Regions from separate parts of the Pectobacterium carotovorum genome, predicted to be linked through region 2. Evidence: predicted binding sites of a transcription regulator. Region 2 holds the regulator's gene; the other holds the start of a gene.
What was found. Region 2 encodes ArgR, which controls arginine synthesis, uptake and breakdown. Its sites were predicted from a motif close to ANTGAATAAAAATACANT; they were not measured.
Positions count from the first base shown of each region.

Region 1: the regulator ArgR is predicted to act here: its motif matches at 4,951-4,968, upstream of argA (amino-acid N-acetyltransferase).

Region 1 is NZ_JAXAFK010000001.1:182,360-190,041, reverse strand. Features, by position in the region: gene R9X49_RS00790 (molybdopterin-dependent oxidoreductase) at 1-1,488, opposite strand, end outside; gene mltA (murein transglycosylase A) at 1,510-2,646, opposite strand; tRNA gene R9X49_RS00780 (tRNA-Met) at 2,918-2,994, shown strand; tRNA gene R9X49_RS00775 (tRNA-Met) at 3,066-3,142, shown strand; tRNA gene R9X49_RS00770 (tRNA-Met) at 3,214-3,290, shown strand; gene amiC (N-acetylmuramoyl-L-alanine amidase AmiC) at 3,480-4,724, opposite strand; gene argA (amino-acid N-acetyltransferase) at 4,983-6,326, shown strand; gene R9X49_RS00755 (L-talarate/galactarate dehydratase) at 6,390-7,586, opposite strand.
Region 2 is NZ_JAXAFK010000002.1:353,034-360,715, forward strand. Features, by position in the region: gene dnaG (DNA primase) at 1-1,240, opposite strand, end outside; gene rpsU (30S ribosomal protein S21) at 1,394-1,609, opposite strand; gene tsaD (tRNA (adenosine(37)-N6)-threonylcarbamoyltransferase complex transferase subunit TsaD) at 1,837-2,850, shown strand; gene argR (transcriptional regulator ArgR) at 2,960-3,430, opposite strand; gene mdh (malate dehydrogenase) at 3,901-4,839, shown strand; gene R9X49_RS13620 (helix-turn-helix domain-containing protein) at 4,908-5,171, opposite strand; gene R9X49_RS13625 (DNA-binding protein) at 5,359-5,745, shown strand; gene R9X49_RS13630 (DNA-binding protein) at 5,992-6,366, shown strand; gene ispB (octaprenyl diphosphate synthase) at 6,438-7,409, opposite strand; gene rplU (50S ribosomal protein L21) at 7,665-7,682, shown strand, end outside.

The sequences.
Region 1 (7,682 bases), on a different contig from region 2:
ACGCGCCTGATGCTGCGGCGCAATTGCCTGATGCATGGCAAAAATAAAGCGATCGCGGGACGACCCGCCGATGTCATTACGCTCCAGCGTAGTCGTGACAGGCAGCACGATATCCGCCATCTGCGCCGCTGGCGTCCAGACGATATCCTGCACAATCACCGTATCCGGTCTGCGCCAGCCGTCAACCAGACGGTTCAACTGCTGATGGTGATGGAACGGATTACCGCCCGCCCAGTGAATCAGATGAATATCGGGATAAGTATGGGTTTCGCCCTGAAAGGTATAAGGCGTACCGGGATGCAAGAGCATATCGGCAATGCGCGCCACGGGGATCGCTCGCCCCGCATTCGGGCTGGAAGGCGAAGCTGGCGCAGGCGTTGAAATACGCTCGTTGCCCACGCTGTTCATCGAGCCGTGCCCGAAGGAGAATCCACCGCCCGGTAACCCCACCTGTCCTAACATTGAGGACAGCGCAATCATCATCCAGTACGGCTGCTCGCCGCGGTGTGCGCGCTGCACAGAGTAAGAACAGGTAATAAAGCTGCGCACGCCAATCAGCTGTTGCGCCAGACGCCGAATACGCTCAGCAGGAATGCCGGTGATGTCGCTGGCCCACTCGGGCGTTTTCACCACGCCATCGCCGCGGCCATGCAAATAGTCGCTCAGTTGCTCATAGCCAACACAGTAGCGTTGCAGAAAATCCTTATCGTCAGCGCCCAAACGCTGAATCTCATAGCCCAGCGCCAGCATCAGAGCGACATCGGTATTCGGACGGATAGGAATCCATTCGGCGTTCACAAACTCGGGGCAGTCATCGCGCATCGGACTGATGTTAATGACGGGAATTCCTTTCGCCACCAGCGTTTCCAGCGCGGGCTTCAACGTGTGGTGCCCGGCACCGCCGGATGCCACCTGCGCGTTTTTCAGCGCCAGACCGCCAAACGCGAGGAAAATATCACAGTGCTCGGCAACGCTGCGCCACTCGGTCACCTTCCCCGTCAGCGGATGAAAAGTACCAATCACATACGGCAGGAAGAACTGCGCCGCGCCCCAGCTGTAATTGCCCTGCTGATCGACCGCGCCGCCGCCGGAGAAATAGAAGCGTCGTACCTGAGAACGTGCATGGTGATAGCGTCCGGCAGATGACCAGCCGTAGGAACCGGCAAACAGGCCATCCGCACCGTAGCGATCGCGAACACGGCGGTTCTCCTGCGCGACCAGATCGAGCGCCACATCCCAATCTACTTCAACAAAATCTTCCCTGCCACGCAGCGTCCTGTCGCTATTTTCGCGTTTCTGGAGCCAGGAACGCCGTACCGAAGGCCGACGGATGCGTCGGTCGGAATACACCAGCGGCACGATGGAATCGAGCATAGCAGAAGGAGCCGGATCGTCGGAAAACGGCTCGCAGCGAATCAGCCTGCCGTCTTCAACCACAGCGGTAAATGCGCCCCAATGCGCAAGATGTGGATAACGTTTAATCGCCATGACAACAACCTCAGAGAAGAATCAGTTTTGTTGATAATTAACCAGCAGTGAAGAACCTGAACCGTTCGCCGAGTTGCTTTGCGTATTCTTCAACACCCAGACCCGCCCATAGTGGTTATAGAAGCCTGCCGAGTGACCTGCATCTGGCCCAATCCCCTGATACATATCGAAGTGCTGGCCTTTAATCGCCCCGCCGACATCCAGCGCAATCATCAGGCGCATTTCATACTTGCCGGTGAATTTGCCAACGTTATCCAACAGCGGCACTTCCATTAACAGGGCTGTGCCTGCCGGAATCAGCGAACGGTCAGAGGCAACAGAGGCTTTCGCCACCAGCGGCACGGCGCTTGCCCCTTTGACAGGTGCAGACATCATTGGCTTGAAGAACACAAAAGAGGGGTTCTGTTCGAATAGTTCACGCACTTCATATTCGGTGTGCTGTTCCGCCCACTTGCGGATGGCCTGCATAGACATCTCTTCACGCGGGACTTCACCACGGTCGATCAACACTTTACCAATACTGCGGTAGGCATGGCCGTTTTTACCCGCATAGCCGAAGAACGTCAGCGGACGTCCATCGCCAAAATCAATATAGGCACTGCCCTGCACTTCCATCATGAAGTTATCAACCAGCGAGTTGGTCCAGGCAAGAACCAGACGCTCATCCAGCGCACCGGCATAAATACCGGCGCGATCCGGCAGCCGACTGTTCTTTCTGCCCTTCGACGGCATGGCATATAAAGGATGGCGGAATTCACCCTGGCGGGTATGGCGCGCCTGCAACACCGGCGTGTAATAACCGGTAAACTGCACGTTACCAAAATTATCAACACCTTCCATCTGCCAGGCGTTCAGACCAAACTTGCTCAGTTCACGGGTGTCAGCCCCCGACATCATCCAGTTTTCAATCGCCTGAAAGGTCGTATTATTGCGCGTATACAGATTAGGTGACGCCGACCGGATTTCAGAAACCTGTGTCATGAAATCCCGCGCGTTGACCGGTTTTCCTTTGGCATTGGGCTCATTCACCAATTCCAGAGGCTGGTTGAGGTGACCATCTTTATATTGCTGCCCGCGATCGGTTGGCCTGGATTGACACCCTGCCAGAATGGCAATGACCACTGCGGTCAGCACATATTTTCCCCACCGTCCCTTCATCTTTGCGCTCGCTTTTTACATCAAAAAATTTACCGTCGAACGATAACAAACGGCTATCGAGAAAGGAATGGGACAGCACATAAATCCACGGATCGCGCGTATGCCATTCGGCACGCGGCACAGTAAAAGGTGGGGTTTCCTCCCATCGCCACATTACGGTCACAAAACAACCTATAAGGCGGTAAATCAATCACCTGACCGCCAAATACCGTGCTTTTTAGAGAAATAGGTTGCATCAATACTCATGGAGAGTATAGTGCGCATCCACGGACGCGGGGTGGAGCAGCCTGGTAGCTCGTCGGGCTCATAACCCGAAGGTCGTCGGTTCAAATCCGGCCCCCGCAACCAATTGATGTGAGTCGTCCATCAAGAAAAGTGAAAGTAGTAAAAGATAGTCAATAGTAAAAAGTTAGTACGGACGCGGGGTGGAGCAGCCTGGTAGCTCGTCGGGCTCATAACCCGAAGGTCGTCGGTTCGAATCCGGCCCCCGCAACCAATTGATGTGAGTCGTCCATCAAGAAAAGTGAAAGCAGTAAAAGATAGTCAATAGTAAAAAGTTAGTACGGACGCGGGGTGGAGCAGCCTGGTAGCTCGTCGGGCTCATAACCCGAAGGTCGTCGGTTCGAATCCGGCCCCCGCAACCAATTAAGACTATTTTCAATTACGTTCTGTTCGATTAAGAACGCAGCGATAAAGCACCTTAACGGGTGCTTTTTTGTTTTCTGCGCGACCTATTTCTACATACTACCTATCTCTACATACCACGCCCCAGACATATTACTGCTGAACCGCGCCGGTTAGGCGCGGTCATCGTACGACATCAGCAACATCAATTACTGCTGAGCCTGGCTGGCAAAGTAGGCTTTAATGCCTGCAAAAATGGATTCGGCAATTTGCTGCTGGAAATGACCGGTGCGCAGCTTGCGCTCTTCCTCCAGATTACTGATAAATGCCGTCTCAACCAGAACAGACGGAATATCCGGCGCTTTCAGTACCGCAAATCCAGCCTGATCGACGCTGTTTTTATGCAGGCGATTCACTTTGCCCAACCGACTCAGGATCTCTTTACCAAACTTCAGGCTGTCGCTGATAGTGACGGTCTGCACCAGATCGAACATGGTGTGATCCAGATAGCGATCGCCGCTCATGCTCACGCCGCCGATCAAATCGGATTCGTTCTGAGTTTCTGCCAGAAATCTGGCAGCGGTACTGGTTGCCCCTTTCTTCGAGAGTGCAAAAACAGACGATCCTCTTGCCGATCGATTGGTAAACGCATCCGCATGAATCGAAATGAACAGATCGGCACGCTGCTTGCGCGCTTTCGCCACCCGCACGCGTAGCGGAATGAACACATCTTCATTACGCGTCATATAGGCTTTCATGTTGGATTCATTATCGATCAGCTTGCGCAGGCGGCGGGCGATTTGCAGCACGATGTCTTTCTCGCGCGTTTTATTCTTGCCAATCGCACCGGGATCTTCACCGCCGTGACCAGGGTCGAGCATAATAATCAGCGGACGATCCCGCCCTGCCTTCCCGGCTTTCGGCGCTTCTGCTGGCAGCGTGCGCTCCAGATCGCCTTTGTTGTAATCCTCCAACAGCGCCAGCAGCGGATCTTCTTCGTTGTCATAGCGCCCTGCCGCAGGGTACAAATCCAGCACCAGCCGATGCTTGAATTCGGCCACCGGCCCCAGCGTAAAGACTTTGGTCGTCGCCTGCTGTTTGAGTTCCAGCACCAAACGCACCGTGCTTTTATCAAACTGGCCGATGCGCGCTTCTTTAATCAGCGGATCGTTATCCTGCTGAAACTGGCTGGCTATTTCCTTCAATACGCTGTTCAGGTGAACATTTTCGATATCCACCACAATACGTTCAGGATTACTGAGACTAAACTGTTTATATTTCAGCGGGTGATTAGATTCCAACGTGACGCGGGTATAGGCAGAAGACGGCCAGACGCGCACGGCAACAACCTGTGTGGTCGCCGCCATCCCTACACCACTTACGCTTAACAGCCAGGTTGCTGCTGCGCTTTGTAATAGACGCCGTCGAGTCAGATGATGATTCGAATGAGACATGCCGCTCCGATCTGATTGCTGTGCGTTATCCTGAATTTTTGTTTGCTACTGCATGGGATAAGCGATCAAAAAATGAATAAAGGTAAAAATTGTCAAAAACTTTAACGAATCTGCCCAGTGCTGTCATGCAAAAATCATCTGCAGGCCTTATAACAGGCGGATATCATAAATTTGAAGCATTAACCTCGCTTTTATGGTGAATACTTCCTCTTGCGTTTTACGCTATAAAGAATAAAAATACAGAAATTACGAATAAAAATGCAAAGAGGGCTCGCAGTGAAGGAACGGAGTACAGAACTGGTTCAGGGCTTCCGCCATTCAGTTCCCTATATCAATGCCCACCGTGGCAAAACGTTTGTCATCATGTTAGGTGGCGAAGCCATTGAACATGCCAACTTCTCTAGCATCGTAAATGATATCGGGCTGCTGCACAGTCTGGGGATCAAGCTGGTGGTCGTTTATGGCGCTCGCCCCCAGATCGATGCCAACCTGACAACGCATCACTACGAGCCTCACTACCATAAAAACACCCGCATCACCGACAGCACTACGCTGGAACTGGTTAAGCAGGCGGCGGGGATGCTGCAATTGGACATCACGGCCCGACTGTCGATGAGCCTGAACAACACGCCGCTGCAAGGCGCCCATATTAATGTCGTCAGCGGTAATTTTATTATCGCGCAGCCGCTTGGCGTTGATGACGGCGTGGACTACTGCCACAGCGGCCGCATTCGCCGCATTGATGAAGAAGCGGTTCACCGCCAGCTGAATAGCGGCGCGATTGTCCTGCTCGGGCCGGTTGCGGTTTCTGTCACGGGTGAAAGTTTCAATTTAACCTCAGAAGAGGTCGCGACCCAGCTCGCCATTAAGCTGAAGGCAGAGAAGATGATTGGCTTCTGCTCCTCGCAGGGCGTGACCAATGAAGAAGGCAGCATCATTTCCGAGCTGTTCCCGGATGACGCACAGCAGCGTATTGATGCGCTGGAACAGGCTGGCGATTACCATTCTGGTACCGTCAGATTCCTACGCGGCGCAGTCAAAGCCTGCCGTAGCGGCGTACGCCGCAGCCATCTGATCAGCTATCAGGATGACGGTGCGCTGCTGCAGGAGTTGTTCTCACGTGACGGCATCGGTACGCAGATCGTGATGGAGAGCGCCGAGCAGGTTCGCCGTGCGACCATCAATGACATCGGCGGCATTCTGGAACTGATCCGCCCGCTGGAAGAACAAGGCATTCTGGTAAGACGCTCGCGTGAGCAGTTGGAAATGGAGATCGACAAATTCACCGTCGTGGTACGCGATAACCTGACCATCGCCTGCGCTGCGCTTTATCCGTTCCCGGAAGAAAGCATCGGCGAAATGGCCTGCGTTGCGGTTCATCCGGATTACCGCAGTTCATCGCGCGGCGATATGCTATTGCTACGCATTGCTGCTCAGGCACGCCAGCAGGGCCTGCAAAAGCTGTTTGTGCTGACGACGCACAGCATTCACTGGTTCCAGGAACGCGGCTTTTTACCCGCCGAAGTGGAAATGCTGCCGAAGAAAAAACAGGCGCTGTACAACTACCAGCGTCGTTCGAAGATTCTGGTGCTGGATCTCTGAGCTATTCCACTCGATAACACTTCTCGTGGCCGACCGTAAAATCGGCCACGAGCGCCTATCAGCTTATGGCTGCTTGCCAAACTCGCAGCTCAGCGTTGTCCACTTCCTTGCCTGCTCACTCAGCGTAAATCCCAGCCCCAGACGATCGGATACCCACATCCGCCCATCGCGCAATTCTAGCTGCTCGTTGAAGAGCGGATTCAGCCACTCGAAGTGTTCCAGCCAGGGCTCAATCGGATAGGCCGCAGCCAGATGCAAATGCACTTCCATCGCAAAGTGCGGTGCCAGCTTACGCCCGTGCTTCGCAGCCAAATCCATAATTTTCAGGAAAGGCGAAATCCCGCCCACGCGCGGCGCATCCGGCTGAACAAAATCACTGGCGTTCCCGAGGATCAACTGTTCATGCTCGCGGAAGCTGGTCAGCATCTCGCCAGTGGCAATCGGTGTATCCAGCGCCGCCGTCAGCGCCGCATGGCCTTCCACATCGTAGGCATCCAGCGGCTCTTCAATCCAAATCAGGTTAAAGGCTTCCATCTTTCTTCCCATCCGAATCGCCGTTTCGCGATCCCACTGCTGATTGGCATCCACCATCAGCGGGAAGTCATCTCCCAGCGCTTCACGCACCGCCGTAAGACGACGGATATCCTCCGCCGTATTCGGCTGCCCGACTTTCAATTTGATCCCGCCGATACCGCTTTCACGGGAGATGACGACATTTTTTAATACCTGATCCAATGGCGTATGCAGGAAGCCGCCGGAGGTGTTGTAGCACTGCACGGAATCACGATGTGAGCCCAACAGCTTAGAAAGAGGCAGACCCGCGCGCTTGGCTTTCATATCCCACAGCGCGATGTCGAGCGGAGAAATCGCCTGTACCGCCATTCCACTGCGGCCAACCGATGCCCCAGCCCACAGCAGCTTGGTGTAGATCTTATCGATATCGTTCGGATCTTCGCCCAACAGGTTATCCGCAATCTCTTTCGCGTGCGCATAAATGCCCTGTCCGCCCGCCCGCTTGGAGTAGCTAAACCCCACGCCTTCAAACCCATCACGACTGCGGATTTCCGCAAAAATAATCGCCACTTCGGTCAGCGGTTTCTGCCTTCCGGTCAGCACTTTCGCATCGCTAACCGGCGTTGCCAGCGGCAAAAACGCCAGAGAGAGTTTTACCCATTCAATTCGATCGCCCGACTCGGCAGCCGTTCTGACGTTCGTGACTTTCGCATAGCTAACCGCTGCTGAATTTGCACTGATGGTCATGTCTTACCCCACAAAATGATTGCGCTAACATTCATAAACAGAAAAGAAGATAGCGATAAATGAAGAAAAAACATGCAATATGGATCACATAACAAT
Region 2 (7,682 bases):
GCTGGCGCAAATACAGCCGCAGCGTTTCTCCCGGTACCTGACCTATCAGCGGCAGCGCCAGCGTGCTGAGCTTGGTACGGCCATCGGGTGAACTCATATCCACCTGCTGTTGCAGCGTCTCAAACAGAAACTGCGACAGCGGCAGGGCTTGTTCCATGCGCTGTTCAAAGGCGGCTTTGCCTTCTTTACGTACCAGCGTGTCGGGATCTTCACCGTCTGGCAGGAACATAAAGCGTAGCTGACGACCATCGTTCAAATAGGGTAGCGCAGTTTCCAGCGCGCGCCATGCCGCTTCGCGTCCGGCACGGTCTCCGTCGTAACAACACACCACTAGATCGGTGGCGCGAAATAGTAACTGAATGTGATCGGCTGTGGTGGAAGTACCCAGCGACGCCACTGCATAATCAATACCAAACTGCGCCAGCGCCACCACATCCATATAGCCTTCGACAACCAAGAGTCGCTTTAGCTCAGCGTGGCTTTGCTGCGCTTCATACAGGCCGTACAGTTGGCGACCTTTATGAAAAATCTCTGTTTCCGGCGAGTTAAGGTACTTTGGCGTACCGTCGCCTAATACTCGTCCGCCGAAGGCAATCACTCGCCCCCGTTTGTCGCGGATGGGGAACATCACTCGCTCGCGGAAGCGGTCATACGTTCGGCCCTGATCGTTAGTCACCAGCATGCCGGCATCGTTCAATGTGCTGCGGTCATCATTATTGCGGCCAAAGCGCTTTAAAACGTTATCCCAGCCGGGCGGGGCGAAGCCGATAGCAAAATGGCTGATAACCTCTGCGCTTAAACCGCGCTGTTGCAGATACTGCAACGCTGGCGTACCGGCTGACTGGCTTAGTGCTTGTTGATAGAATCCGCTGAGCTGTCCCATCAATTCGTACAGGCTTTGCCGTTGGTGACGCTCTAACTGGGTTGGGCCAGTGCCGCTTTCATAAGGCACTTCGAGGCCGTATTGGGTGGCCAGTTCTTCAATGGTTTCAACGAATTCGAGACGATCGTAATTCATTAAAAAATCAATGGCGTTGCCGTGTGCGCCACAACCAAAACAGTGGTAGAACTGCTTATCACCGTTTACGGTGAATGAGGGGGTTTTTTCGTGATGGAATGGACAGCACGCATGGTAGTTTTTGCCCTGCTTTTTCAGTTTGACGCGCGCGTCAATGAGATCGACGATGTCGGTGCGAGCCAGCAGGTCATTAATAAATACGCGTGGGATTCGTCCAGCCATAAGCCCCTGATATATATCTTTCTGTAAGGTGGTTACATTGGATATAGCTTATAAACGACAACAAGCCGCGCTTCCTTTCGGAAAGCACGGCCTTCGTATGCAACTGCTAAGTCTGCGGATTAATCACGCGTTGGAGGGAAACCCTCCTGAAAATTAATACAGACGAGTGCGGCGTGCGTTTTCTCGAGCCAATTTCTTCGCGTGACGTTTCACTGCAGAAGCTTTAGCGCGCTTACGTTCGGTCGTTGGTTTTTCATAAAACTCACGACGACGAACTTCAGCCAAAACACCTGCTTTTTCACAGGAACGCTTGAAGCGACGCAGAGCTACGTCGAACGGCTCGTTTTCACGTACTTTAATTACCGGCATGTGCCTCTCACCTCAATAAATTCGGTTTGCCGCTGGCCTTGTGCCAGCCTTTTCAAAATGGTGCGGAATTCTACTGCAAACGTGGCGTCTTTGTAAAGCATTGTGGTGATCATAAAACACCCAACCGCGGCCAGCGCAGAAATCAGGGCGCTTATGGTAGACTATCCACAGTTTGAAGCAAGCGGCATTCAACGAGCGCTTGTATCGTCATCAAAGTAGGAACAGCAATGCGCGTATTGGGTATCGAAACATCCTGTGATGAAACTGGCGTGGCCATTTATGACACCGAAACCGGTTTGCTCGCCAATCAGTTATACAGCCAGGTCAAATTACATGCTGATTACGGCGGCGTAGTGCCTGAGCTTGCCTCACGCGATCACGTGCGTAAAACGGTCCCGTTAATTCAGGCGGCGCTGCGTGAAGCCGGGTTGCAGGCAAGCGATATCGATGGCGTGGCTTATACCGCCGGTCCTGGTTTGGTTGGCGCGTTATTGGTGGGGGCGACAGTCGGCCGCTCTCTGGCGTTTGCCTGGAATGTGCCGGCGATTCCTGTTCACCACATGGAAGGGCATTTGCTGGCGCCGATGCTGGAAGACAATCCACCGGCGTTTCCCTTCGTGGCGCTGCTGGTTTCTGGTGGACATACGCAGCTCATCAGCGTGACGGGCATTGGTGAATACCGTTTGTTGGGCGAATCGATTGATGACGCGGCGGGCGAAGCGTTTGATAAGACGGCTAAACTTCTGGGGCTGGATTACCCCGGTGGCCCGATGCTGTCGAAAATGGCGCAGGCGGGTGATTCCCAGCGCTTTACGTTTCCTCGCCCAATGACCGATCGTCCCGGTCTGGATTTCAGCTTCTCTGGGCTAAAAACGTTTGCTGCTAATACGATTCGTAGCAACGGTGATGACGATCAAACGCGTGCCGACATTGCTCGCGCATTTGAAGATGCCGTTGTAGATACGCTGGCGATAAAATGTCGGCGTGCGCTGGATGAAACGGGCTTTAAGCGATTGGTCATGGCTGGGGGCGTGAGTGCAAACCGGACGCTGCGCCAGCGCTTAGGCGAAGTGATGGCGAAACGGGGCGGCGAAGTGTTTTATGCGCGTCCTGAATTCTGCACGGATAATGGTGCGATGATTGCCTATGCGGGCAGCGTCCGTCTGGTGCATGGTGCCAGTCAGACGCTGGGAGTATCTGTTCGACCACGTTGGCCGTTGGCTGAATTGCCTGCGGTGTGAGCGTTTTGGTAATAATCGCTACGTGTAGCGTGCCTACACGTAGCAAAGAAAACGTAGCGAAAAATACTCAGTAAAAAACGAGTAATAAAAACGGTAGGCGAGAGGGGAGTTACAGCTCTTGTTCGAATAGCACCAAAATAGCTTCGTAAAGCTGTTTGACGCTGAAGCCTCTTGCCGGGGTGGTGAAGATCGTGTCATCCCCCGCGATGGTGCCGAGAATTCCTTCGGACTTCCCGAGTGAATCCAGCAGGCGGGCAATGAGCTGCGCGGCTCCAGGGCTGGTATGGATGACGATGACCGCATCGTTATAGTCCACGTCCAGTACAAGATTCTTCAACGGGCTGGAGGTCGTAGGAACGCCGAGTTCGGCTGGGAGACAATACACCATCTCCATTTTGGCATTACGTGTGCGCACGGCGCCAAATTTCGTTAGCATGCGTGACACCTTGGATTGGTTGATATTTTCAAATCCTTCGTCTTGCAATGCCTGAACAATTTCACTTTGAGAACTGAACTTCTCTTCCTTTAACAGCGCTTTGAACGCTTTAACGAGGTCTTCTTGTTTTGTCGAATTTCGCATTCTGCACCGGATTAATTGTTATGGTTAATCCACCTATTATGCAGTTGTGTGAATTTTTATGCAATTAAATCGCCTATAATTCCAGTCTATTTCACCAGATATGTGCTAGTCGCTGTTTTCACAAAAATTTGGCTCCCGGTGAGTCCGGAAAATGCGTCCTGCGTCACATAAAAGTAAATCAAATGTTATCAGAATGATGTTGTTTGGACGCCATCGATCGGTGTAATGTAGCGCACAGGTTAATTGCACGTGAATGAACACCGCGTTATAGCTCAATAGCTTATTAACTTTACTTACCTTTCAAACGAATGGTTGTTTTTGATTTATTATTAGAGACATAGCGTATTTTTTGTCTCTCATGTCATTTGCAGAAAGATGAGTAGACTGATCTTATCCCCATTTTTTATATTCTGTTTATAACCAAATGAATTCACGGCACTTTTTTATTTTACGATAATAAGGAGTTTAGGATGAAAGTTGCAGTTCTCGGAGCAGCAGGTGGTATCGGTCAGGCACTCGCACTCCTCCTCAAAACCCAGCTTCCTTCAGGTTCAGAACTATCCCTTTACGATATCGCTCCGGTCACGCCGGGTGTTGCAGTCGATCTGAGCCATATTCCTACAGCAGTGAAGATCAAAGGCTATAGCGGTGAAGATGCTAAACCTGCGCTTGCTGGCGCGGATATCGTGCTGATCTCTGCCGGTGTGGCGCGTAAACCTGGTATGGATCGTTCCGATCTGTTCAACGTCAATGCGGGTATTGTGCGTAATCTGGTTGAGCAAATCGCGGTTACCTGCCCGAAAGCCTGTATCGGTATTATCACTAACCCGGTGAATACGACCGTTGCCATTGCAGCAGAAGTGCTGAAAAAAGCCGGCGTGTATGACAAAAACAAACTGTTCGGTGTTACCACGCTGGATATCATCCGTTCCAACACGTTCGTTGCTGAGCTGAAAGGCAAACAGCCGCAGGATATTAATGTACCGGTTATCGGCGGACACTCTGGTGTGACGATTCTTCCACTGCTGTCTCAAGTTCCTGGTATCAGCTTCAGCGAGCAGGAAGTGGCCGATCTGACCAAGCGTATTCAGAATGCGGGCACCGAAGTTGTTGAAGCCAAAGCGGGTGGCGGATCGGCAACGCTGTCTATGGGTCAGGCTGCTGCACGCTTTGGTCTGTCTCTGGTTCGTGCGCTGCAAGGTGAAAGCGGTGTGGTGGAATGTGCATACGTTGAAAGCGATGGCAAATATGCCCGCTTCTTCGCTCAGCCGGTGCTGTTGGGCAAAGGCGGCGTTGTAGAGCGTAAAGACATCGGCACATTAAGTGCTTTTGAGCAAAACGCGCTTAACAGCATGCTGGATACGTTGAAGCAGGATATTGAGCTAGGCGAGACGTTCATCAAGAATTAATCATTGAGATTCTTGTAATACGTGACGTTGAATAAAAAGCCGGAGATCGATATCTCCGGCTTTTCTTTTTAATCGGGGCGGATGAGTTTTTTTCTGTCGATAAGCTCATTGGTTTCCGGATCGTAGTACCGGCTGGGCCAAATCTCTGATGGGTGAATACTCAGCGCATCGGCAATAAGCCATTCCCCTTTGGGCCAGGGGCGTGATAGCGCGTTAGCTAACGTAGATGAGCTTAATCCGGCCGCTCGCGATACCGCCGCCAGCGTCGTGTTTTTCTTGCGCAGTGCAGCAATGATATCAGCGGGATGCCAGTCTTGTTTCCTTAAAATCATATTCCTTCCCTTATTTGCTATAAGACGACTGTAGATTAGTGGTATAAATAACGGATGTTAGTTATATGCCGAGCTAACATGACATTATTATTTGGAAATAATATAGCATTAATTTTCCTTAAAATTCTCAATTAATTTCCAAATAAGCGCGTTTTTGTTAGGGATGGCACTATCAGGATGAAAGGCAATGAAAAAAGAGTGGTTTGCTACCAGCGAATTGGTTGGAGTCGGCGGCCTTCCGAAATCAAGACAAGGATTGAATAAGCGCGCCCGCGAGGATGGATGGGAGAAGCGTCGCCGTAAAGGCGTCCAGGGAAGAGGAGTGGAGTACTCAATTCACAGCTTACCGGATACGGTAAAAAAATCCCTATTACTCGAAACCGAGCCTTCCGCCTACTCGGCGAAGCAGCCTGCTGCCTTGGCAGTATGGATGCAGATTTATCAGCAACTATCTGAAAAAGAAAGAGATGAGCTAATCGCTTATATTCTTCGCGTCGGCGTATCGACGACGCTGAGCCAGTTAGGTATTACACCGTCGGACGAGGAACCCATCTCATCAATGGAGATTGACTGAGCCATCGAAAGCGGGTTCTCCAATTGCCAATCTATGGTGAAGAAGGAACCTGCATTTTCTTTCGGTTGACCGTATTACTCTGGTCGCGATGTTTTAGCATCGTACTGGATTTAATCATTTCTTTATTACTTAGGTGTGCCGGTAACGTGTAAAAGTTAGCGGTTTAGGTAATTATAGTCTATTATATGGAAACTTTTGGGCGAGTTGACGTAATGCCTGTTCAAAACAAACAAGGGAGTGACGAGTATGGACAAAGAATGGTTTGCAACAAGTGAGCTGGTTGGCGTAGGTGGATTGCCGAAGTCACCGCAGGGGCTGAACAAACGAGCGCGAGACGACGGTTGGGAAAAGCGCAGGCGGAAAGGGGTTCAAGGGCGCGGTGTCGAATACTCTATTCGCAGTTTGCCGAATGAGGTCAGGAACTCTCTGCTCATAAAAGAGAACCCACCAACAGAATATTATCGTATAGATAATGAGCCGACCCTGCTGTCATCGTGGGTGCATATTTTCCATCAACTTTCCGTTGATGAACGAACCCGGCTGATCAATTTCATCTTGCGTGAAGGGACGATAGCGATGTTGTCTCGGCTGGATGATGTCCCCATCGACCAGACTGCCTAGTCTGCGAACGAGTAGCGCTGCAAGGCAGCGCTACTTAGATTGAATCAGACAAGTAGTACCTCACACCACGATTAGAAATCGCGCTGTACGGCTAAGTGGGCGAGGCCTTCGAGCGCCATACGGTATGGCGTTTCCGGTAGCTGCTGTAGTGCGCTAATCGCTTTATCTGCCTCTTCTTCGGCACGCTGGCGCGTATAGTCAAGCGAACCACATTGCTGCATGGTGGCAAGCACTGGTTCCAGCAGATGACGCCCGTTTCCTTCTTCAATTGCCTGACGAATCAGCGAACTCTGTTCTGCATTGCCATTACGCATGGCGTGCAGCAGTGGCAGTGTTGGCTTGCCTTCATTGAGGTCGTCGCCCGTGTTTTTGCCCAGCGTTTTGCCGTCTGCGCTGTAATCAAGCAGATCGTCAATTAACTGGAACGCGGTGCCCAGGTAGCGGCCATAGTCCTGAAGCGCTTTTTCTTGCTCTGGCGTCGCGCCTGCAAGGATGGATGAAGATTGCGCGGCGGCTTCAAATAAACGTGCCGTTTTGCTGTAAATGACGCGCATATAGCTTTCTTCAGTAATATCCGGGTCGTTGCAGTTCATTAACTGCAAGACTTCGCCTTCGGCAATAACGTTTACTGCTTCTGACATCAGCGCCAGCACGCGTAACGATTCGAGGCTGGTCATCATCTGGAAGGCGCGGGTATAAATGAAATCCCCAACCAGCACACTCGCGGCGTTGCCAAAGGCAGCGTTGGCCGTTGCTTTACCCCGACGCATGTCAGATTCGTCGACCACGTCATCATGCAGCAGCGTTGCGGTATGAATAAATTCGATCAGTGCGGCGACGGTGACATGTTTATCACCGTTATAGTCGAGGGCTCTGGCGGCTAGTACAGCAATCATCGGGCGTATACGTTTTCCACCGCCGCTGATGATGTAATGCCCAAGCTGGTTGATCAAAACGACGTCGGAATTCAGTTGTTCAAGAATGACGTTATTAACAGCTGCCATATCCTGCGCGGTTAATGTTGTAATTTGTTCTAGATTCATGGTTTGTGCCAACGTATGTCTTCAACACTGCCGTAAGATTGCTGCTGCATATCGGCAAGACGGAACTTATTGCGCCGATTGTACTTGAAAAATGAGAGAGATAAACGGCAGTTCATACGTTGTATTCTTTTTCTTCACATCCTTTGATTATGCACTTGTCATCCGCAGTATTTTTGCGTAGAATTCGCGCCCTATTATGAATATTTATAGCGCGCTCTGAAACCTATGGTGAGTGCGCGGAAAGCGGAGTTTTATATGTACGCAGTTTTCCAA